4 regions of the Bradyrhizobium sp. ORS 278 genome follow, and region 3 is predicted to be linked to each of the others. Evidence: predicted binding sites of a transcription regulator. Region 3 holds the regulator's gene; each other region holds the start of a gene.
What was found. Region 3 encodes LexA, which represses DNA repair genes until DNA is damaged. Its sites were predicted from a motif close to TGTTCNNNNTGTGTTCNG; they were not measured.

Region 1: a site for LexA is predicted at 2,311-2,328, ahead of BRADO_RS09475 (PA0069 family radical SAM protein). Genes of this name have one in related genera too.
Region 2: a site for LexA is predicted at 1,543-1,560, ahead of recA (recombinase RecA). Genes of this name have one in related genera too.
Region 4: a site for LexA is predicted at 3,396-3,413, ahead of BRADO_RS01065 (YifB family Mg chelatase-like AAA ATPase). Genes of this name have one in related genera too.

Annotation. Positions count from the first base shown of each region.
Region 1 is NC_009445.1:2,142,006-2,147,523, forward strand. It holds gene BRADO_RS09470 (phosphoketolase) at 1-2,158, opposite strand, end outside; gene BRADO_RS09475 (PA0069 family radical SAM protein) at 2,350-3,525, shown strand; gene BRADO_RS09480 (ribonuclease HII) at 3,786-4,628, shown strand; gene BRADO_RS09485 (glycosyltransferase family 39 protein) at 4,826-5,518, shown strand, end outside.
Region 2 is NC_009445.1:5,180,789-5,186,306, reverse strand. It holds gene BRADO_RS23170 (hypothetical protein) at 915-1,208, opposite strand; gene recA (recombinase RecA) at 1,652-2,740, shown strand; gene gcvP (aminomethyl-transferring glycine dehydrogenase) at 2,905-5,518, opposite strand, start outside.
Region 3 is NC_009445.1:4,310,290-4,315,807, reverse strand. It holds gene BRADO_RS19205 (ComEC/Rec2 family competence protein) at 1-1,608, shown strand, start outside; gene BRADO_RS19200 (hypothetical protein) at 1,780-2,220, opposite strand; gene lexA (transcriptional repressor LexA) at 2,521-3,219, opposite strand; gene glp (gephyrin-like molybdotransferase Glp) at 3,440-4,645, opposite strand; gene BRADO_RS19185 (alpha/beta fold hydrolase) at 4,774-5,518, opposite strand, start outside.
Region 4 is NC_009445.1:232,670-238,187, reverse strand. It holds gene BRADO_RS01080 (DNA translocase FtsK) at 1-1,199, shown strand, start outside; gene BRADO_RS01075 (outer membrane lipoprotein carrier protein LolA) at 1,379-2,146, shown strand; gene BRADO_RS01070 (DUF2336 domain-containing protein) at 2,171-3,232, opposite strand; gene BRADO_RS01065 (YifB family Mg chelatase-like AAA ATPase) at 3,459-4,997, shown strand; gene BRADO_RS01060 (hypothetical protein) at 5,102-5,518, shown strand, end outside.

The DNA of each region.
Region 1 (5,518 bases), 2.2 Mb from region 3:
TGAAGCCGCGCACATGCATGCCGGCATGGTTGGCGCGGCTGTAGGTCAGGCGATGGATCAGGTGCGGATAGCCGTGATAGGCGAAGATCACCGGCTTGCTGGTCGTGAACAGGCTGTCGAAGTCGCGGTCGCTGAGGCCATGCGGATGCTCGGTGTCGGGCTGCAGGGTCATGAGATCGACGACGTTGACGACGCGGATCCTCAAGTCTGGGAGCGCCCTGCGCAGCAGGTCGACCGCCGCCAGTGTCTCGATCGTCGGAATGTCGCCGGCGCAGGCCATCACGACATCCGGCTCCGCGCCGCCGCGCTCGGTGCCGGCCCACGGCCAGATGCCGATGCCGGCGTCGCAATGCACGGCCGCTTCCGGCATCGAGAGCCATTGCGGCGACGGCTGCTTGCCGGCGACGATGACGTTGATGCGATTGTAGGTGCGCAGGCAGTGGTCTGATATCCACAACAGCGTATTCGCATCGGGCGGAAAGTAGATGCGGACGATGTCGGCCTTCTTGTTGGCGACAAGGTCGACGAAGCCGGGGTCCTGGTGGCTGAAGCCGTTATGGTCCTGCCGCCACACATGCGAGGTGAGGAGATAATTCAGCGAGGCGATCGGTCGCCGCCATGGCAGATGGCGCGATACTTTCAGCCATTTGGCGTGCTGATTGAACATCGAATCGATGATGTGGATGAAGGCCTCGTAGCAGGAGAACACGCCATGGCGGCCCGTGAGCAGATAGCCTTCGAGCCAGCCCTGGCAGAGATGCTCGCTCAACACCTCCATGACACGGCCATTATGCGCGAGATGGACATCATAGGGCTCGATGCCTTCCATCCAGACTCGTTCGGTGACCTCGAACACTGCGTCGAGCCGGTTCGAGGCGGTCTCGTCCGGGCCCATGATGCGGAAGTTCTTATGATCCGCGTTCAGCGTGATCACCTCGCGCAGAAACTTGCCGAGCTCGCGCGTTGCCTCGGCGATGGTCTCGCCCGGTGAGCGCACCTCGACCGCAAAGGCGCGATAGTCCGGCAGCTTCAGCTCGCGCTTGAGCAGCCCGCCATTGGCATGCGGATTGGCGCCCATGCGCCGCCGGCCCTTGGGCGCGAGCGCCTGCAGCTCCGGCACGAGCCGGCCCTGCGCGTCGAACAGCGTCTCCGGCTGATAGCTCTTCATCCAGGCTTCGAGCAAAGCGAGATGCTCCGGCTTGCCGCGCGGATTGGCGATCGGGACCTGATGGGCGCGCCAGAAGCCTTCGACCTTGAGGCCGTCGACCTCCTTCGGTCCGGTCCAGCCCTTCGGGCTGCGCAGGATGATCATCGGCCAGCGCGGGCGCTGGATCGCCGCATCCGGCTGGCGCGCGTTCTGCCGGATCGAGCGGATGCTCGCGAGCGCCACGTCGAGCGCGTCCGCCATCTGCCGGTGCATCGCCTCGGGCTCGTCGCCTGCGACGAACAGCGGCGCGTAGCCGTAGCCCTCGAACAGGCACTTGATCTCGGCGTCGCCCATGCGGCCGAGCACGGTCGGGTTGGCGATCTTGTAGCCGTTGAGATGCAGGATCGGCAGCACCGCGCCGTCATGCGCCGGGTTCAGGAACTTGTTCGAATGCCAGGATGCGGCGAGCGGACCAGTCTCGGCTTCGCCGTCGCCGACGACGCAGGCGACGATCAGGTCGGGATTGTCGAACGCTGCGCCATAGGCATGGACCAGGGCGTAGCCGAGCTCGCCGCCTTCGTGGATCGAGCCCGGCGTCTCCGGCGCCGCGTGGCTCGGAATGCCGCCGGGGAAGGAGAACTGCCGGAACAGCTTGCGCAAGCCATCCACATCGCGCGTGATGTCCGGATAGAACTCGGTGTAGCTGCCTTCGAGATAGGTGTTGGCGACCATGCCCGGGCCGCCATGGCCTGGGCCGCAGACATAGATCACGTCGAGATCCTGGGCGGCGATGGCGCGGTTGAGGTGAGCGTAGATGAAGTTCAGCCCGGGCGTGGTGCCCCAATGGCCGAGCAGGCGCGGCTTGATGTGCTCGGGCTTCAGCGGCTCGCGCAGCAGCGGGTTGTCGAGCAAATAGATCTGGCCCACCGAGAGATAGTTGGCGGCGCGCCAGTAGCGGTCGAGCAGATCGAGATCGTCGGCTGGGCTGGTGGGGTGGGGAGAACTCTGCATGGGACCTCGCTTGCCTTCCGCTTCGCGCCTGCGGGAGCGTACAGGAGAGTAGCGCAGCACCATCCCGTTCCAGCGCGTCCTGAGGATAGAACGGGAATGTGATGGCTGACCTTGCGCGCGCTCAGATCCGCGTCTGAGCCTTCGTTCTATTTTATTCTTGTTATGTTCTCATTTTGTGCTATGTCTTGGCCATGAGCCGAGCATCTTCACATGCCCTCAAGCGCCCACCGGTCCAGGTGCCCTCCGAGCCGGTGGGCGCGCCTTCCTCAGGTCCTCAGGACCTTCCCGAACTCGCGGTTGCCATCGAACGGGGCCGGCGCCGCGGCCGGGGTGCACAATCCAATGCGAGCGGCCGCTACGAGGCGGAGGCTCGTGTTGTCTTCGACGACGGCTGGCAGAGCCTCGAGGAACTGCCGCCGTTCAAGACCACGGTCGCGACCGACACCTCGCGCAAGGTCATCACCCGCAACGACTCGCCGGACATCGGCTTTGATCGCTCGATCAATCCGTATCGGGGCTGCGAGCATGGCTGCGTCTACTGCTTCGCGCGGCCGACCCACGCCTTTCTCGGCCTGTCGCCGGGGCTCGATTTCGAATCCAAGCTGTTCGTGAAGCCCGACGCGCCGGCGCTCCTGGAGAAGGAGCTGGCGGCCAGCGGCTATGAGCCGCGGATGATCGCGATCGGCACCAACACTGATCCGTATCAGCCGATCGAGCGCGAGCGGAAGATCATGCGCGGCATCCTCGAGGTGCTGGAGAAGGTTGGCCATCCCGTCGGGATCGTGACCAAGTCGGCGCTGGTGATGCGTGATGCCGACATCCTGGCGCGGATGGCCAAGAAGAACTTGGCGAAGGTCGCGATATCAGTGACCACGCTGGATCCGAAGCTGGCGCGGACCATGGAGCCGCGGGCGTCGACGCCCTCGAAGCGACTTGAAGCATTGCAGGCGCTGTCGAAGGCCGGCATTCCAACGACGGTCATGGTGGCGCCGGTCATCCCGGCGCTCAACGACAGCGAGATCGAGCGCATCCTCGATGCCGCCGCCCATGCCGGCGTGAAGGAAGCCGCTTATGTCCTGCTGCGGCTGCCGCTGGAGGTGCGCGATCTGTTCCGCGAATGGCTGCTCGAGCATTATCCGGACCGCTACCGCCACGTCTTCACGCTCATCCGCGACATGCGCGGCGGCCGCGACTACGATTCGCAATGGGGAACGCGGATGAAGGGCACGGGGCCGATGGCCTGGATGATCGGCCGTCGGTTCGAGATCGCCTGCGAAAAGCTCGGGTTGAACAAGCGACGGACCAAGCTGACGACGGATCATTTCGTGCGGCCGAAGGGCGGCGGGCAGCAGTTGAGTTTATTCTAAGCGTCGAAGCGGGCGTCCACGATCTGCTTGCAGCGCAAGGGACGAAGCGATAGTTAGCCGGTGCCTGTCACTGGAGACTATCTGCATCTGGCGGTTGCGGTCGAAAACGCAGGAACTACCCGGTGGTTGGAAAGAGGGGCAAGCCGTCGAGCCGCCTGCCTCTACCAATCCCGCCGGGTCAAGGAGTATGGCCGGCGGGCCTTGAATAGCGGGGAATTGAGCGGGATCCCAGGTTGCGTCGGCGGCGACCGATCCGCAGGATGCCCGTCATGATTCGGAATCAGGCCAACAAGCCGGGCAGGGCGAAAGCGGCCACTGCCGCAAGGAAGAGCCCTCTGACGAAAAGTGCGGCCAAGCCGGCCGCGGCGAGCGGGGCTGGCGCCAAGCTCGGCAAGGGCGTCATTGCGGTGGCGCTGCCGAGCTTTCGGCGCGAGCGGGCGCTGCTCAAGCAGGGCATCTGGCCGGTCGCCGGCTGCGATGAGGCAGGCCGCGGTCCGCTCGCAGGCCCTGTGGTGGCGGCCGCCGTCATTCTCGATCCCAACCGCATCCCGAAAGGCCTCGACGATTCGAAGCGCCTGAGCGCCGAGCAGCGCGAGGCGCTGTTCGACAAGATCTGTAAGACTTCGGCGTTCGCTGTCGCGTACGCCTCGCCGACGCGAATCGATCGCGACAACATTCTGCGGGCGTCGCTGTGGGCGCTGTCGCGGGCGGTGAGAGCCCTGCCTGAGGCGCCGAAGCATGTGTTCGTGGACGGCCGCGACCGCATCGACGTCGACTGCAACTGTGAGGCCGTGATCGGCGGCGATGGGCTGGTGATGTCGATCGCCGCGGCCTCGATCGTCGCCAAGGTGACGCGCGATCGCCTGATGTGCGCGCTGGCGCAGGATTGTCCTGGTTACGGCTTCGAGCAGCACAAGGGCTATGCGGTGCCCGAGCATCTCGCCGCGCTCGATCGTCTGGGTCCATCGGTCCATCACCGCAGCCTGTTCGCGCCGGTGGTCGCGGCCCGTCGCAAGCATCAGCCCTGGACCGACGTGCCCGAGCCCGACCTGTTCGCAGAGGTGACCGTGGTGACCTCGACGGAAATCTCGCTGGAAGCCTGATGCTGGTTGCCTCGACCGCGCCGCGGTCTTAAAGCTTGAGAGAGCCAACCAGCACGAATTGTCACTCCTCGCAGCGGGGGCGGTCCTGTGCGCCTCGTGCGGTATCGATTGCGGGCGTCGGACAGCGCTGCGGATGAGGGACGGTCCGGCCGGCCTCCTCGACGTCCCAACGATCCAGCCAAGCGATCCAGCCGTTCATGCGTTTCACGTCACTGGTTGTCGAACTGATCCGCGCCAGACCGCGGCTGGTCGTCGTCATCGTGGTGCTGTGCCAGGCCCTGATGTGGCTCGGCACAGCCGTGCTGTTCTACCGCAGCCCGCCCGGCCAGCTCGCCATCAGCATCGCCTTCGGACGCGAATATCAGGTCGGCACCGACCTCGGACCGCCGCTGTCGTTCTGGCTGGCGGACATCGCCTATCGCGTCGCCGGCAATCATCTTTTCGGCGTCTATCTGCTGGCCGTGCTGTGCTCGGCGCTCAGCCTCTGGGTCGTCTATCTGTTGTCGCGCACGATCGTCGGCGGCCAGCAGGCGGTGCTGGCGGTGCTGCTGACCATGACGATCACGGCCTTCGGCGCGCCAACCCTCGAGTTCGGACCCGAGGTGCTGGCGCGGCCGCTCTGGGCGCTGCTGCTTCTGCACAGCTGGCGAATCCTCGGACAAGGCCGGCGCAATGCCTGGTTCGCCTGGTCGATCGAGGCCGGCCTGCTGCTGCTGACCACGCCGGCGGCCGCCGGCCTGCTGTTGCTGATCGCCGGTTTTGCCATCTCGACCGCGCAGGGCCGTCGCGTGCTGCGCTCGTTCGATCCGCTGTTCGCGCTGCTCGTGGTGCTGGCGCTGGCTCTGCCCTATCTGATCTTCGTGGTGCGCTCCGACAGCGTCGGCCTTCCG
Region 2 (5,518 bases), 870 kb from region 3:
ACTTACTCGCGCACTGGCATGCGCGCCTTGCGTCAAATCAAGGTTGCCGAGTTCGGCACTTAGAACGGCGAAGCGCGCCTAGCGTAGATCGGAGGTCCGCGCCGGCGCGATTGCGACGCGGTAGGCGTCGCCAGTGCTCGCCCAGCGTCAAAAGCCTTGGACCTGACCTGGGTCCAAGGCTTTCTTTGGCGCGGATGGTTTCAGGGCCGTGCGCCGACGTTCGACGAGCCTGCCGGTGGTATCGCAGATGCTCCCTCCGGATACCTGGAAGGACAAAACAACGCTATCGAACGAGTAAACTGTTCGACATGCGCCGCACGAAATCGAACACGAACAAACAAATCCGGGGCCATTTAAAATTCGCTGTCATGTTCAATACGTGTTTTGCTACCACAACCAAAAGTTTATGACAACGATTGTTGTGCTCGAATGTAAGACCGCTACTCGAGATGCATGAGCTCAGTTCCAACAGCTCCTTTTGCGAAAGAAACGGTTGTCGCGCGCAGTTGGGATGACATCGCTGCCGACATCCGAACACATCGGATTGGCCGCGCCCTTCGGGTCACATGTCGTCCATCATCCTCTGCTGCAGGTGACGGCTTGCTCCTGCGGCGATAGAGGAGGTGAAACCGGCCATGCCATGATCTCGTGTCGTCGCAGCAAACAGGAGTTCAATCCTCGACATCCTCGCCTGACAAGAAGAGTCCCGGCAACGGTCTGGCGTTGAACTCACAGCAAACTCAACTCGACGTAGATCAAAGATGGAACCGACTGGTGCGGTCCGAAGCTGCACCAAATTCAAGCGCCTGCTCAATCGATGAGCCGAACAAAAGCAGAAGGCGCGCAGGAACTTCGTTCCTCTCAGGAGAACCACGGGCGTGCGGTGTTCGGACGTCAGCGGAAGTCCGGTTGTTTCATGGAAAACTTTTGACGAGCGCGATGGTGCCGACGATGGCCGCGTTGAACTCCGCGAGGTCCTCGCTCGGAATCCAGTACTCGCGATGATCGCGGCCGCCGGCCTCGCGGACCTCATAGCGGTCGATGAACTCTCTTCGGACTTGAAAGCGCAGGACATGACCGCTGCCACTGGCCGGCACGTTCCAGTCGCGCGCGATCTTCACCGCGTAGTCCTCGGTGAGAACCGGATAGAAGATCGGCTGTTCGGGCAGGCGCGGCGGAAACGCGCGCATGCCCGTCGCCTGGATCAAGGCGATTTCCTACGGCCCGACGGGGCGCCACAGGGTGACGGCGTGATTCGAGTGAGGTGTCATGAGGTTCTCGCGAGCAGCGGATCGCTCTCTCCGGATACACGACGGGAAAGGCGTGGCAAGCGTCCGGCGCATCTACAATTTCTGGTAGAGGCCGAGTCGTCGCATTCGAGGAAAGAGCTGCAGCGCCATCCGCACCATTGTCTGTCATCCCGCGGCGCTCGCGATCCGTGACTTCGCGAGTTTTCTGAGGGTGGCGCGGCTGCTCGTGGGGCCTCGTCGGCCACCGAGATCTGCATCGACAGCCGGAGGTTCTGAAGTCGCCAATGGGCGAAAGAACATATTGCGAACAAAGAACAGATCAGGTACATTCACCTCAAGATTGTTGCCCGCCCTCGTTAACCATTTGTCCATCCCGCGAATCCCCGCCATAAGGAGCGCCAATGTCCGCCACCGCCCTGCGTATCGTCGAAGGTTCCTCCATGGATAAGAGTAAGGCGCTCTCGGCAGCGCTGTCCCAGATCGAGCGTCAGTTCGGCAAGGGCTCGGTGATGAAGCTCGGCAAGAACGACCGCTCGATGGACGTCGAGACAGTGTCGACGGGCTCTCTCGGGCTGGACATCGCGCTGGGGATCGGCGGCCTGCCGAAGGGGCGCATCGTCGAGATCTACGGGCCTGAATCGTCGGGCAAGACGACGCTGGCACTGCATACAGTGGCGGAGGCGCAGAAGAAGGGCGGCATCTGCGCGTTCATCGATGCCGAGCATGCGCTCGATCCGGTCTATGCGCGCAAGCTGGGGGTCAACATCGATGAGCTCCTGATCTCGCAGCCGGACACCGGCGAGCAGGCGCTGGAGATCTGCGACACGCTGGTCCGCTCCGGTGCCGTTGACGTGCTGGTCGTCGACTCGGTGGCGGCGCTGGTCCCGAAGGCCGAGCTCGAGGGTGAGATGGGCGAGTCGCTGCCCGGCCTGCAGGCGCGATTGATGAGCCAGGCGCTGCGCAAGCTGACGGCCTCGATCAACAAGTCCAACACGATGGTCATCTTCATCAACCAGATCCGCATGAAGATCGGCGTGATGTACGGCTCGCCCGAGACCACCACGGGCGGCAACGCGCTGAAGTTCTATGCTTCGGTGCGCCTCGACATCCGCCGCATCGGCGCGATCAAGGAGCGCGACGAGGTGATCGGCAACACCACCCGCGTCAAGGTCGTCAAGAACAAGCTGGCGCCGCCGTTCAAGCAGGTCGAGTTCGACATCATGTATGGCGAGGGCGTGTCCAAGATGGGCGAGATCCTCGATCTCGGCGTCAAGGCCGGGATCGTCGAGAAGTCGGGTGCCTGGTTCTCTTATGACAGCCAGCGGCTCGGGCAGGGGCGTGAGAATTCGAAATCGTTCCTGAAGGCGAACCCCGACATGACCGCCAAGATCGAGGCGGCCATTCGCCAGAATTCCGGCCTGATCGCCGAGCAGATCCTGGCCGGCGCCGCCGAGCGCGACGCCGACGGAGAGGAGCCGGCGGAGGAGTAGGGCTCGCGGGCGATCCGAAAGCCAAAGCGGAGCGGGCGCCGGTCGGTTGACTGCGGCGCCCGTTTTCGTTGGAGCGACTGCGGGACGGATCTTTTCAGCAAACTGAAAGCCGGGTGTGATGCACCCGGCTTCCGATTTTCAAGCGACCTTGAGAGCCGGCGGTCTCACTCCGCAGCCTGCGCGTAGTCCTCGACCGGCGGGCACGAGCACACCAGGTTACGGTCGCCATAGACGTTGTCGACGCGGCCGACCGGGCACCAATATTTGTCGGTGCGCGAGCTGCCCGCCGGGAAGCAGCCCTCGCTGCGGCGATAGGCGCGGCTCCATTCGTCATCGGCGATGTCGTGCACCGTGTGCGGCGCATGGCGCAGCGGCGAGGCCTCGATGGTGAAGCGGCCCTGCTCGACCTCGGCGATCTCCTTGCGGATCGCGATCATGGCGTCGCAGAAGCGGTCGAGTTCGGCCTTGGATTCCGACTCGGTCGGCTCGATCATCAAGGTGCCGGCGACCGGGAAGCTCATGGTCGGCGCATGGAAGCCGTAGTCGATCAGCCGCTTGGCGATGTCGTCGACGGTGACGCCGCTGGTCTGCTTCAGCAGCCTGGGATCGATAATGCATTCATGCGCGATGCGGCCACGCTCGTTGCGGTAGAGCACCGGGAAATGCGCATCGAGCCGCGCCGCGACGTAGTTGGCGTTGAGGATCGCGATCTCGGTGGCGCGCGTCAGGCCCTCGCCGCCCATCAGCAGCATGTAGATGTAGGAGATGGTCAGGATCGAGGCCGAGCCGTAGGGCGCGGCTGAGACCGGCCCGACCGGATGCGCGGTCTTGCCATCGGTCGCAGGATGACCGGGCAGGAACGGCGCCAGATGCGCCTTGACGCCGATCGGGCCCATGCCCGGGCCGCCGCCGCCATGCGGGATGCAGAACGTCTTGTGCAGGTTGAAATGGCTGACGTCGGCGCCGTAGTCGCCGGGCCGAGCGAGGCCGACCTGGGCGTTGAGGTTGGCGCCGTCGAGATAGACCTGGCCGCCATGCGCATGGACGATGTCGCAGATGTCGCGGATGTGCTCCTCGAACACGCCATGGGTCGAGGGATAGGTAATCATGATCGCGGCGAGCTTTTGGCTGTGCGCCTCCGCCTTGGCCTTGAGATCGGCGAGGTCGACATTGCCGCCCGCGTCGCAGCCGACCACGACGACCTCCATGCCGACCATGTGCGCGGAGGCCGGATTGGTGCCGTGGGCGGAAGAGGGGATCAGGCAGATCGTGCGGTGAGCCTCGCCGCGTGCGGCGTGATAGCCGCGGATGGCCAGCAGCCCGGCATATTCGCCCTGCGCGCCCGAGTTCGGCTGCAGCGACACTGCGTCATAGCCGGAGATCCGGCACAGCCAGTCCTGCAGATCGGCGAACATCGCGTGGTAGCCGGCCGCCTGCGCGCGGGGAACGAACGGATGCAGGCTGGAAAATTCCGGCCAGGTCAGCGGAATCATCTCGGTGGTCGCGTTCAGCTTCATCGTGCAGGAGCCGAGCGGAATCATCGCGCGGTCGAGCGCGAGGTCGCGGTCGGCGAGCTTGCGCAGATAGCGCAGCATCTCGGTCTCGGAGCGATGCGCGTGGAACACCGGATGGGTGAGGTACGGCCGCTGCCGCTTCAACTCGGCCGGGACAGCGTCGCGCGCTTCGGCTTCGATGTCGGCGTAGGACAGCTCGCCGCCGAACGCACGCCAGGCGGCTTCGACGACATCGGCCGTCGTGGTCTCGTCGAGCGCGATCCGCAGCCTGCTGCCGTTGTGGCCGAGATTGATCCGCTCGGCTTCCGCACGCGCGATGATCGAGGAGGCGTTGGCGCCGGCCTCCACGGTGACGGTGTCGAAGAAGGCGTCATTCGCCGGCGCGAAGCCGAGCTTGCGCAGTCCGGCTGCGAGCACCGCTGTCCGGCGATGCACCGTGCGCGCGATCGCCTTCAGCCCCGCGGGACCGTGATAGACCGCGTACATCGCCGCGATTACCGCAAGCAGCACCTGCGCGGTGCAGATGTTGGAGGTCGCCTTCTCGCGGCGGATGTGCTGCTCGCGGGTCTGCAGCGCCAGCCGATAGGCCGGCGCCCCGCGCGAATCGACGGAGAGGCCGACGATGCGGCCGGGCAGCGAGCGCTTCAGCGCATCGCGCACCGCCATGTAGGCGGCGTGCGGCCCGCCATAGCCCATCGGCACGCCGAAGCGCTGCGCCGAGCCGATCGCGATGTCGGCACCGAGTTCGCCGGGCGAGGCGATCAATGTCAGCGCCAGCAGATCGGCGGCAAGGATTGCCAGCGCACCCTTGTCGTGCAGCTTGGCGATGGCGGCGCGCGGATCGCGCAGGGCGCCGGTCGTGTCGGGATATTGCAGCAGCCCACCGAACACCTCGGCGCCGTCGAGATCCCCAGCGGGATCGCCGACGATCAGCTTCCAGCCCAGCGGCTCGGCACGGGTGCGCAGCACCGTCAAAGTCTGCGGGTGAACATTGTGATCGACGAAGAACGCCTTGGTCTTCGCCCGCGCCGAGCGCTCCGCCAGCGCCATGGCTTCCGCCGCCGCAGTGCCCTCGTCGAGCAGCGAGGCGTTGGCGACGTCGAGACCCGTCAGGTCACAGATCATGGTCTGGAAATTGAACAGCGCCTCCAGCCGGCCCTGGCTGATCTCGGGCTGGTACGGCGTGTAGGCCGTGTACCAGGCCGGGTTCTCCAGGATGTTGCGCTGGATCACCGCCGGCATGATCGTGCCCGCATAGCCCTGG
Region 3 (5,518 bases):
TTCGTGATGGGCGCCATCACCGTCGTGACGCCGCCGCAGGCGGCCGGCGTCGGCCTGCGCTATGCGGCGGCGATGCAGGACCTGCGCGATGTGATCGACGCCCGCATCCGCGCGCGCCTTGCGGGCGACGAGCGCGCGATTGCGACTGCGCTTCTGACTGGCCGACGCGACGCCGTCACGCCCGACGTCAACGACGCGATGTTCATCTCCGGCCTCGGCCATGTGCTGTCGATCTCCGGTTATCACATGGCCGTCGTCGCCGGCGTCGTGTTCTTCGCCGTGCGCGCGCTGCTCGCGCTGATCCCGGGCCTGACCGTCAGCCATCCGATCAAGAAATGGGCGGCCGCCGCGGCTTTGGCGGCCGCCGCGTTCTATCTGTTGCTGTCGGGCGCCGAGGTCGCGACGCAGAGATCCTTCTTCATGACGGCGGTGGTGCTCATCGCCGTCATGGTCGACCGCCGCGCCGTCACCTTCCGCACGCTCGCTGTGGCCGCCATGATCGTGCTGATCGCCGCTCCGGAGGCGCTGGTGCATCCGAGCTTTCAGATGTCGTTCGCGGCCACCCTCGGCCTCGTCGCGCTGGTACAGTTCGGCCTGCCCAAACTGTTCGCGACGCCGGATTCCTCGACCGCGCAGCGCGTCGCGCTGTGGGGCGGCCGCGAGCTCTCGATGCTGCTCCTGGCCTCGCTGATCGCCGGCCTCGCCACCACGCCCTATGCCGCATTCCACTTTCATCGCATCACGCCCTACGGCCTGCTCGCCAACCTCGCGGCGATGCCGGTGGTCTCGGCGGTGGTGATGCCCGCCGGGCTGCTCGGCCTGCTGTTTGCGCCGTTCGGGCTCGATGGCTTGTGGTGGACCGTGATGGGCTGGGGCATCGACTGGATGATCGCCGTGACGCGCTGGGTCGCCGCGCTGCCGGGCGCGGTCGGGCGCATCACGGCCTTCGGCATCGGCCCGCTGATCGTGTCGAGTTTCGGCCTCGTCCTGATCGGCCTGCTCAGGACGCCGCTGCGCTGGTCCGGCGCGGCGGTGCTCGCCATCGCGGCCGCATGGGCCGCCGCGACGCCGCAGCCCGACATTCTCGTCTCCGGCGATGGCCGCGCGGTCGCGGTGCGCGGCCGCGACGGGCTTCTGCATGTGATGCGCAACGGCAAGGACGTGTTCGTCACCCGCGAGTGGCTCGCCGCCGATGCCGATGCGCGGCTGCCGGCCGATTCCTCGCTCGGCCATGGCGTGTCCTGCGACGATTCGGGCTGCGTCCTGGCGCTGGCCGATGGCCGCCTCGTTGCGCTCACCCTGCGCGCGGATGCGCTCGCCGATGATTGCGCCCGTGCGGCGCTGGTGGTGACGGCGCGCGCCGCGCCATCATCCTGCGCGGCCGCTGTCGTCGACCGCCCGCGCCTGCAGCAGCAGGGCGCGTTGATGCTGGTCGCGCGCGACAAGGGATTCGCCGTCGTGCCCGTGCGGGCCGACGGCACCGACCGCCCGTGGTGGCCGGCGCCCGCTGAGGCCGGGGAGTTCGAGACCACGTTGACTCCGCGCACGCCGGGACCGCGAGCGCAGGATGCGACACCGCCGGAGACGGAGCAGGGCGGAGACGACTAATTAGTCCGGACGAGCCGGTTCAGATCGGTCGCTTCAAGCCGATACGCATGGCATCCAACTGGCATCTGGAACAGCGGAGACGCTGCAATCCGCAGGCCGGCCTTGGCTGGTCCGGGATTGCAGCGCCTGGAGGCGATCCGATGCGAGGACGCGAGGGCTCGATCCGATGCGTCAGGTAATGCTGATGCGGCGGATCGGTGTCGGCTGTTGCGCCGGCGTCTCCGTTGCGATCTCGGGGCGGCGCTCGCCGGGCTGCTTGCTGACCGGCAGTTGCAGCACGGTAACCCGCTGGCCTTCGCAGAGCTGCGTCACCAGCACATGACGGCCGTCGGCGAACTCGATCGCGTCGTGATGACGATCAGGGATGTGCTTCTCGATGGTGTTGAACTTGGCGACGCGCTCCCGAATGGTCCGCGTCCACAGCCAGCGGCTGTCGTAGCGGACGTCCTCGGCGAAGGCGAGCTCGGTGCCAGGGAGCATGCACACCGCAACGGTCGGCTCGCTTTCGAGCGCGAAGCCGCGGGTCGCGGTGCCGCGGAACGTCGTCGAGATCAGCGTCTCGCCGACTTTGGCGGGACGGGAGGCAACGGCATGGAGGCTGTAGTCACACATCGGATCGCTCCTCGTTCAGAGATAGCCGACCCGCGCTCCCCCCGGACAGGCGCAGGCCTCTATCAGAGTGGACATCGGAGAGATGTTAGCGCGCGCTTCGCGGCATTTCTGCGCTGATCTTCGCCGCGTGCAGCCGCTGACGATCACAAGCGTTTGAGCGTGCCGCGCTGCACATCATGAGGTGCGCTCGCGCGTGACTTGTTTTTGAGCGGCGCACGCAGCGTGTCGTCGCGCCGCCGATCGATTGAGCAGCCCGTGCTGCGATCGCGATGCATCACCGCGACCGCGGAGCACGCGCAATCAGTACTTGCGATAGAGTCCGACCAGCTTGCCCTGGATCTTGACCCGGTTGGGCGGCAGGATGCGCACCTCATAGGCGGTGTTGGCCGGCTCCAGCGCGATCGAGGCGCCGCGGCGGCGGAAGCGCTTCAAGGTCGCCTCCTCGTCGTCGATCAGCGCCACGACGATGTCGCCGGTGTCCGCGGTCTCGTTGCGCTGGATCAGCGCCATGTCGCCATCGAGGATGCCGGCATCGACCATCGAATCGCCGCGCACCTCGAGCGCGTAGTGATCGCCATTGCCGAGCATGTCGGCCGGCACGCTGATGGTGTGGCTGCGGGTCTGCAGCGCCTCGATCGGCGTGCCCGCGGCAATTCGGCCCATCACCGGCACCGCTACCGGACGCTCGCCATCCTCCAGCGCCGGCGTCGAGGTGCGGACCTTGCCGAGATTGCCTTCGATCACCGACGGCGTGAAGCCGCGGCGATTGCCGGCCGCCTGAGACAGCTCAGGCAGCTTGATCACCTCGATGGCGCGGGCGCGGTTCGGCAGCCGGCGGATGAAGCCGCGCTCCTCCAGCGCCGTGATCAGACGATGGATGCCGGACTTCGAACGCAGGTCGAGCGCATCCTTCATCTCGTCGAAGGACGGCGGCACGCCGGCTTCCTTCAGCCGCTCGTTGATGAACCGCAGAAGTTCGTACTGTTTGCGCGTCAGCATCTCGACCTTGTCCCCGGTTTGATGTCGTTCGAGTCCCGCACGATGCTCCCAAGACCAGTGATGCTCCCAAGACCAGTGTCGAAGAGCGAACGGGACTCGGACGATCGCATTCGCCCGCAACATACTAAAAACAAATCATGAACGAACACTATATGTTCGATGTGTGTTCCGCAATCCTAAAAATAGGGTGAACAGACCGGGCTTTGCCGGGGAAATTGGCTCAAAGCGGCAGGCGGAGGATCTCGCAGGGGCTTCCGGCTGCAGCCTTCGGCGCGAACGCCGGACGGATGACCAGCGCCTGCGACAGCGCGAGATTCCCGAGCAGCGACGAGTCCTGCTGCGTCACCGGCGTCGCGACCAGCACGCCGTCCGCGCGGATGTCGAGCTGTGCGCGCAAATAATCCTCGCGCGAATCATTGGCCCCGAGCTCGCGGCCGAGCAGGGCGGTCTCGCGCGGCAGCTGCGCCTCGCGACCGAGCAGGCTGCGAATCAGTGGCACCAGAAACAGCACGGCGCAGACGTAGGATGACACCGGATTGCCCGGCAGGCCGATCACGCGCATGCCGCCGAGACGGCCATGCATCATCGGCTTGCCCGGCCGCATCGCGATCTTCCAGAACGCCATTTCGACGCCCTCGGCGTCGAGCGCCTGCTTGACCAGGTCGTGATCGCCGACCGAGGCGCCCCCGGTCGTCACCAGGATATCGGCCTCCGCATCGCGCGACCGGCGGATCCCGGCGACCGTGGCCTCCAGCGTATCTGCGGCGATGCCGAGGTCGATCGGCTGGGCGCCCTCGCTGCGCATCAGCGCGCGCAGGCCGTAGCCGTTCGAATAGACGATCTGGCCAGGGCCGGGCGTCGAGCCCGGCATCACCAGCTCGTCGCCGGTCGCGAGCAGAGCAACCTTGGGCCGGCGCCGTACCGGCAACGTCGGATAATTCATGCTGGCCGCGAGCGACAGGTCGCGGTCGCTGAGCCGGCGGCCGGCCTTCAGCAGCACCATGCCCTCATGGAAGTCGACGCCCGCGGGCCGGATGTGGCGGCCCTTGATCGCCGGCTCATTGATCACGACGTGGCTGCCGTCCGCCGTCGTGTCCTCCTGGATCACGACCGCGTCGGCGCCCTCGGGCACCACGCCGCCGGTGAAGATGCGCGCTGCCTCGCCGGGGCCGACGAGTCGATCGAACGGCCGCCCCGCCGCGACCTCGCCGATCACCTTCAGCCGCGCCTTGGCCGTGGCATCGGCTGCGCGCAGCGCGTAACCGTCCATGGCCGACATCGCCTCCGGAGGCTGCGTCCGCAGCGCCGCGAGATCCCGCGCCAGAACCCGGTGAAACGCGTCGTCCAGCGCCACAAATTCCTCGGCGAGCGGCTCGGCGCCGGCGAGCACCGCGGACAATGCATCGGAGACCGGCATCAGCGCCATGAGAGTTCCTTCGAACAGCAGGACGAAAACAGGAATCGCCTTCTAGCCGAACGCGCATGGCGTGGCCAAGGGCCCAGGCCGCCGCGCGCTTTTCGGCAGCGGCTGATCGTGCCCCGTGGTCCGCGAGCTCACAATCCAGCGAGAAACGCCGTTATACGGTCGGTGACCTCCGCAGGCCGCTCAAGGCTCGGCAGATGCGCGACGCCGCTCATCGCATGGCTCGATCCGTTCGGCAGAGTCGCCGCCAGCCACCGGCTCCGCTCCTGGATGTGCGGAAAGTCGAGATCGCCCCAGACGACCAGGGAAGGTGCCGATATCTCCGCGAGCCGCGGGAAGGCCGGTGTCGTATCGCGGCTTGCACCGAGAGGCGCGTTGCGCAACGCAGCTGCGTTCTTCTCCAAGAACATGCTCCGCAGCGCGCCCGAGATGCGTCCCTCCTGCTGCAGCGGACCATCGATCCACAGTCGCGCCTTGATGGCGCTCACGCGGTCCCAGTCCGCCGCGGCTTCGGCCGCTGCGAGCTCGTGCACCAGCTGGGCGATCTCCGACGGGAAGACCGGCTCCGGCGCACCGCTGATCGAGGGCGCTATCAAGATCAGCGCCCGGATCCGCAACGGATGCGACAGGGCGAAATCCAGCGCGATGCGGCCGCCTTGCGAGCAGGCGACGAGCGTCGCCGGCCGGCTTGGCGCGAGCGCATCGAGTACGGCGAGCAGGTCGGCGACCGGCGAATGCTCCTCCGGCTCGGCCACGGTCTCGCCGAAGCCGCGCCTGTCATAGGCGATCGCCATGTGCGTCGCCGCGACGCCATCGACCTGCGCGCGCCACATCGCGCGGTCGAACACCGCGGCATGCAGGAAGATCACGGGCTCG
Region 4 (5,518 bases), 3.4 Mb from region 3:
GCGAGAAGGTGTACCTGCGCGAGCTGCTGGTGGCCAAGGAGGCGACCGAGAGCGTCGCCAAGCTGCCGCTGTGCCTCGGCAAGAACATCGGCGGCGAATCCATCATCATCGATCTCGCCCGCACTCCGCACATGCTGATCGCCGGCACCACCGGCTCGGGCAAGTCGGTCGCGATCAACACCATGATCCTGAGCCTGGTCTATCGCCTCCGGCCCGACCAGTGCCGGCTGATCATGGTCGACCCGAAGATGCTCGAACTCTCCGTCTATGACGGCATCCCGCATCTCCTCACCCCCGTCGTGACCGACCCGAAGAAGGCGGTGGTCGCGCTGAAATGGGCGGTGCGCGAGATGGAGGAGCGTTACAAGAAAATGGCCAAGCTCGGCGTGCGCAACATCGACGGCTACAACGCCCGCGTGGCCGAAGCCCGCGCCAAGGGCGAGGAGCTGACGCGCACGGTGCACACCGGCTTCGACAAGGAGACCGGCAAGGCGATCTACGAGGAGGAGAAGCTCGACCTCGATCCCCTGCCCTACATCGTCATCATCGTCGACGAGATGGCCGACCTGATGATGGTCGCCGGCAAGGACATCGAAGGCACCGTGCAGCGCCTCGCCCAGATGGCGCGCGCCGCCGGCCTGCACGTGATCCTGGCGACGCAGCGTCCGTCGGTCGACGTCATCACCGGCACCATCAAGGCCAACTTCCCGACCCGCATCTCCTTCCAGGTGACGTCGAAGATCGACAGCCGCACCATCCTCGGCGAGATGGGCGCCGAGCAGCTGCTCGGCCAGGGCGACATGCTCTACATGGCCGGCGGCGGCCGCATCAGCCGCGTCCACGGACCGTTCTGCTCCGACGAGGAGGTCGAGAAGGTGGTGCGCCATCTGAAGGCCCAGGGCTCGCCGGAATATCTCGAGGCGGTCACCGCCGAGGAGCCGAGCGAGGAGGACGGCGCCGTGTTCGACGCCACCGGCATGGGCGGTGGCGGCGGCGGCGACGACCTGTTCGCCCAGGCCGTGGCGGTGGTGAAGCGCGACCGCAAGGCCTCGACCTCCTACATTCAACGCCGGCTGCAGATCGGCTATAACAAGGCCGCTTCGCTGATGGAGCGGATGGAACAGGAAGGCATCGTCGGCCAGGCCAACCACGCCGGCAAGCGCGAGATCCTGGTGCCCGAGGAGGAAGGCGGGTTCTGACCCCCGCCCGCTTTGGTCCCAGATCCGCCGTTTCCAGGTCGTAACTTCACGCAATTACGATCACGCTGACCGACCAAACCACGATAGAAACGCGTAGAAATCAGGACGTCGTTTTGAAAAGCTCCTTCTCGAACAGCCCCTTTTCGCTCCCGCGCGGCCGCCGCACGACGGCCCGACTCGTGGCCTGCGCCGTTGCGGCCTGCGCCCTGACCAGCGTCGCCGGCCACGCCACCGCCCAGACCACGCCGGCGCCCAAGGCCGCCCAGAAGAGCGGCGGCCAGCTCAACGCCTCGGACCAGCAGCGCGGCCAGCCGCCCGCAACCGTTCAAACCACGCCGCCCAACCCGATCATCCCCGACCCCCGGCGCAACGTGCCGGCGAGCATCTTCACCTCGTTCGACGCCAACCAGAAGGCGGTCGCGGCCAAGGTCAGTGCCTATCTGTCGTCGCTGCAGACGCTGGTCGGGAATTTCGTCCAGGTCGGTCCCGACGGCAGCAAGACCAAGGGCGATTTCTACATCCAGAAGCCCGGAAAGGTGCGCTTCGAATACGAGCCGCCGACGCCGATCGACATCATCGCCGACGGCTCGTCGCTGGTGGTGCGCGACCGCAAGCTCGCCACTCAGGATGTCTATCCGCTGTCGCAGACGCCGCTGCGCTACCTGTTGTCCGACCGCATCGACCTGCTCAAGGACACCAACGTGATCGCGGTCACCGCGGACGAGCTCTACGTCACGATCACGATCGAGGAGAAGCAAGCGCTGATTGGCACCAGCCGGCTGATGCTGATGCTCGGCGCCAAGGACGGCCAGCTCAAGCAGTGGACCGTGACCGACCCGCAGGGCTACGACACCACGATCGCGGTCTATAATCTCGACACCACCAAGAAGCTCGATCCGGCGATGTTCAAGATCGACTTCACCAACTACGCGACGCCGCCGGGCTGAGCGACCGCTGCCTCGGCGCGCGGGTCAGCTCGTCTGCAGGCCGCGCACCTTCCACTGCGCCTCCGACAGCACGAGCTTCTCGAAGCGCTTGCGCGCCTCCTCGAAATCCTCGGCCGCGATCGCGTCGCACCCCGGACGCGCCTTCAGGATCATGCCGGTGGTCGCCCAGCTCAGCCGTGCCGCCTTGCAGGCCAGCAAGAGATCCATCATGCGGCTCTCGTCCAGCAGCGATTCGACCGTCTCGATCGGGATCACGCAAAGCAGCGCCAACGCCGCGATGACGGCGGGAAAATCGCCGGTGACGCAGAAGCGGTTGACGGCGGAGTCACCGAGCTTGCCGGTGCGGTTGAGCGCGGCAACCTCGGCCTTCACAGGCTCGTAGTCCCACATCGCCCGCATCGCCGCGGCGGCGGAGCGCGTCGGGGCGGCCTGCAGCGTAGCGCGGGTCGCCGGCGGCGCCGCCTTGATGAAGCGGGCGCGGGCGGCTTCGCTCGCCGCGGCGACAAAGGCGCGCGACAGCTTGGCCGGCAGATCGGTGCGCAGCGCGAGCTTCTCGGCGAGATCCTCGTCGCGCTCGGCGACCTTGAACAGGCTGCGATAGCTGTCCTCGGACAGTTTTGCGGTGAGATTCTGCGCCAGCGCCATGCGCACCGGCGGGAAGCCGCGCGCGATCAACTGCGCGGTGAGCGCGTCGCCGATGCCCCGGCGGCTGGCGACCGCCACCAGATGCGCCGGGCTCGAAGCGCGGATGAACTCGGCGAGGTCGCGCTCGGTCAGCACCGCCGCCTTGGCCAGCACCGGCCCGGCAACCCGTAATTCGGGATGCACCGCCAGCAGCCGCACAGTCGCGTAAGGCGCGCGCTCGACAACGGCGAGCGCCGTGCTCAGCTCTGCCAGCACCTCGGTCGCGACCTGCGGCATCAGCCGGGCGAACATCTGATCGTAAAGATCGAGCTGCTCGTCGGCGGCGGGCCGCGGGCCGGCGAGGAAGAGCGCCGTGGTCCGGCGCAACATTTCGGTGGCGAGCTCGGATACGGTCCGCGCCTCGCCCGCTTGCGTCTTGGCGGCAGCTGCCGGAAGGGGCATCGCAGATCTCTCTTTCACGGCGCCCGCCAGCTGTGGCGGAGCGCGGGTCCATGATCAATTTGCGAAAGAATGCGAGGGCCGGACTAAAGGGGCGTTAAGCCCGTTGGTGGGAACAGAGGTACAGCAAGCCGTCGTTAATGGAACGTCTCGGTGCCGGCGCTGATGTTCCTGGATTGTTCTTGCGCGCACCACTGGCTTCCGCTAGCCTCTCGATCGGGGGGCACCCATGGTTCAGCGCGTTTCCACTGTCGCGTTCGAGGGGATCGAGGCTCGCGCGGTCGACGTGCAGGTCCAGGTCGCGCCGGGATTGCCGGCGTTTGCGATCGTCGGGCTGCCGGACAAGGCCGTCTCCGAAGCGCGCGAGCGGGTGCGCTCGGCGCTGATCGCTTCGGGCCTCGCGCTGCCGGCGCGGCGCATCACCGTCAATCTGGCGCCGGCCGACGTGCCCAAGGAAGGCAGCCATTATGATCTGCCGATCGCGCTCGGGCTGATGGCCGCGATCGGCGCGATTCCGCCGGATGCGCTCAGCGGATTCACCGTGCTTGGCGAGCTCGGGCTCGACGGCTCGATCGCGCCGGTCGCAGGGGTCCTGCCGGCGGCAATCGGCGCCAATTCGCGTGAGGAAGGCTTGATCTGCCCGGCCGGCTGCGGCGCCGAGGCGGCGTGGGCCAGCCCCGATCTGCAGATCATCGCAGCGAATTCGCTGATCCAGATCGCCAATCACTTCAAGGGCACGCAGGTGCTGTCGCGGCCGCAGCCGAAAATCCAGGAAGCGCCGGCGAGCCTGCTCGACCTGCGCGACATCAAGGGTCAGGAGAGCGGCAAGCGCGCGCTGGAGATCGCCGCGGCAGGGGGTCACCATCTCCTGATGATCGGGTCGCCCGGCGCGGGCAAGTCGATGCTGGCGGCGAGGCTGCCATCGATCCTGCCGCCGCTGTCGCCGGCGGAGCTCTTGGAAGTCTCGATGATCGCATCCGTCGCCGGCGAGATCGACGGCGGCGCGCTCACCAACCGGCGGCCGTTCCGCAGCCCGCATCACTCCGCGAGCATGGCGGCGCTGACCGGCGGCGGCCTGCGGGCGCGGCCGGGCGAGATCTCGCTGGCGCATCACGGCGTGCTGTTTCTCGACGAGCTGCCGGAGTTCGATCCGCGCGTCTTGGATTCGCTGCGCCAGCCGCTGGAGAACGGCGAGGTCTCGATCTCGCGCGCCAACCACCGCGTCACCTACCCTGCCCGCTTCATGCTGGTCGCGGCGATGAATCCGTGCCGTTGCGGCAATGCGTTCGAGCCCGGCTATGCCTGCAAGCGCGGCCGCATCGACCGCTGCACGGCCGACTATCAGACCCGCATCTCCGGCCCGCTGATGGACCGCATCGATCTGCGCATCGAGGTGCCCGCCGTCAGCGCCGCCGACCTGATCCTGCCGCCGGCCAAGGAGGGCTCCGCCGAGGTCGCCGCCCGTGTCGCCGCCGCCCGCGACCGGCAGCGCGAACGCTACGTCAAGGCCGGTCTGCCGCACATCAGGACCAACGCCGAGGCGCCCGCCGCCGTGCTCGACGACATCGCCAAGCTCGACGCGCCGGGCCAGAAGCTGCTGCGCGAAGCCGCCGAAACGATGCGCCTGTCCGCCCGCGGCTATCATCGCGTGCTGCGCGTCGCGCGCACGCTGGCCGATCTCGACCATGCTGAGGCGATCGGCCGGCTGCATCTGGCGGAGGCGCTGTCATATCGGGCGCTCGCCGAGGACAATCGGCACGCCGCGTGACCTCAATGCCGTCCGCCTCAACGCTCTGGTAACGACTTCTCTTTACGCTCCGACAACCATAAGGCCGCGTTGTCATCATCAGGCCTGTCGTGTCGGTGCGTGTCATGTTGCGTTTCAAGGTCCTCGTGTCGGCCGTGCCGCTGATCGCAGCCGCGGTCTTTGCCAGAATCGAACTGGCGCCCTCCCCGCAGCCCTGCATTGCCGTCGGCGCTGACGGCGTCGCGCTTGGTGAGGCGCCGTATCATGCCGATCTTCATGTCGACTTCACCGAGGACCCGGCGCTGGCCACGGTCCGGGTCGCGTTGACCGACAGTCCCGATGCAGCGGATCTCGTCCTGGTCGACGATGCGCCCGGCAACGAGGATCGGGGCTGCGGCATGACCTCGGCCACGCAGGTCGTGGCAACGGCGGCCGATCCACATCCGGATGCGCCGCTGATCTATCTCATTCGTGACGACGCGGCCGATGGTCCCGCCGATTATCGCATCTATGTCCGCTCGAGCCGCGTGACCGCCGAGCAG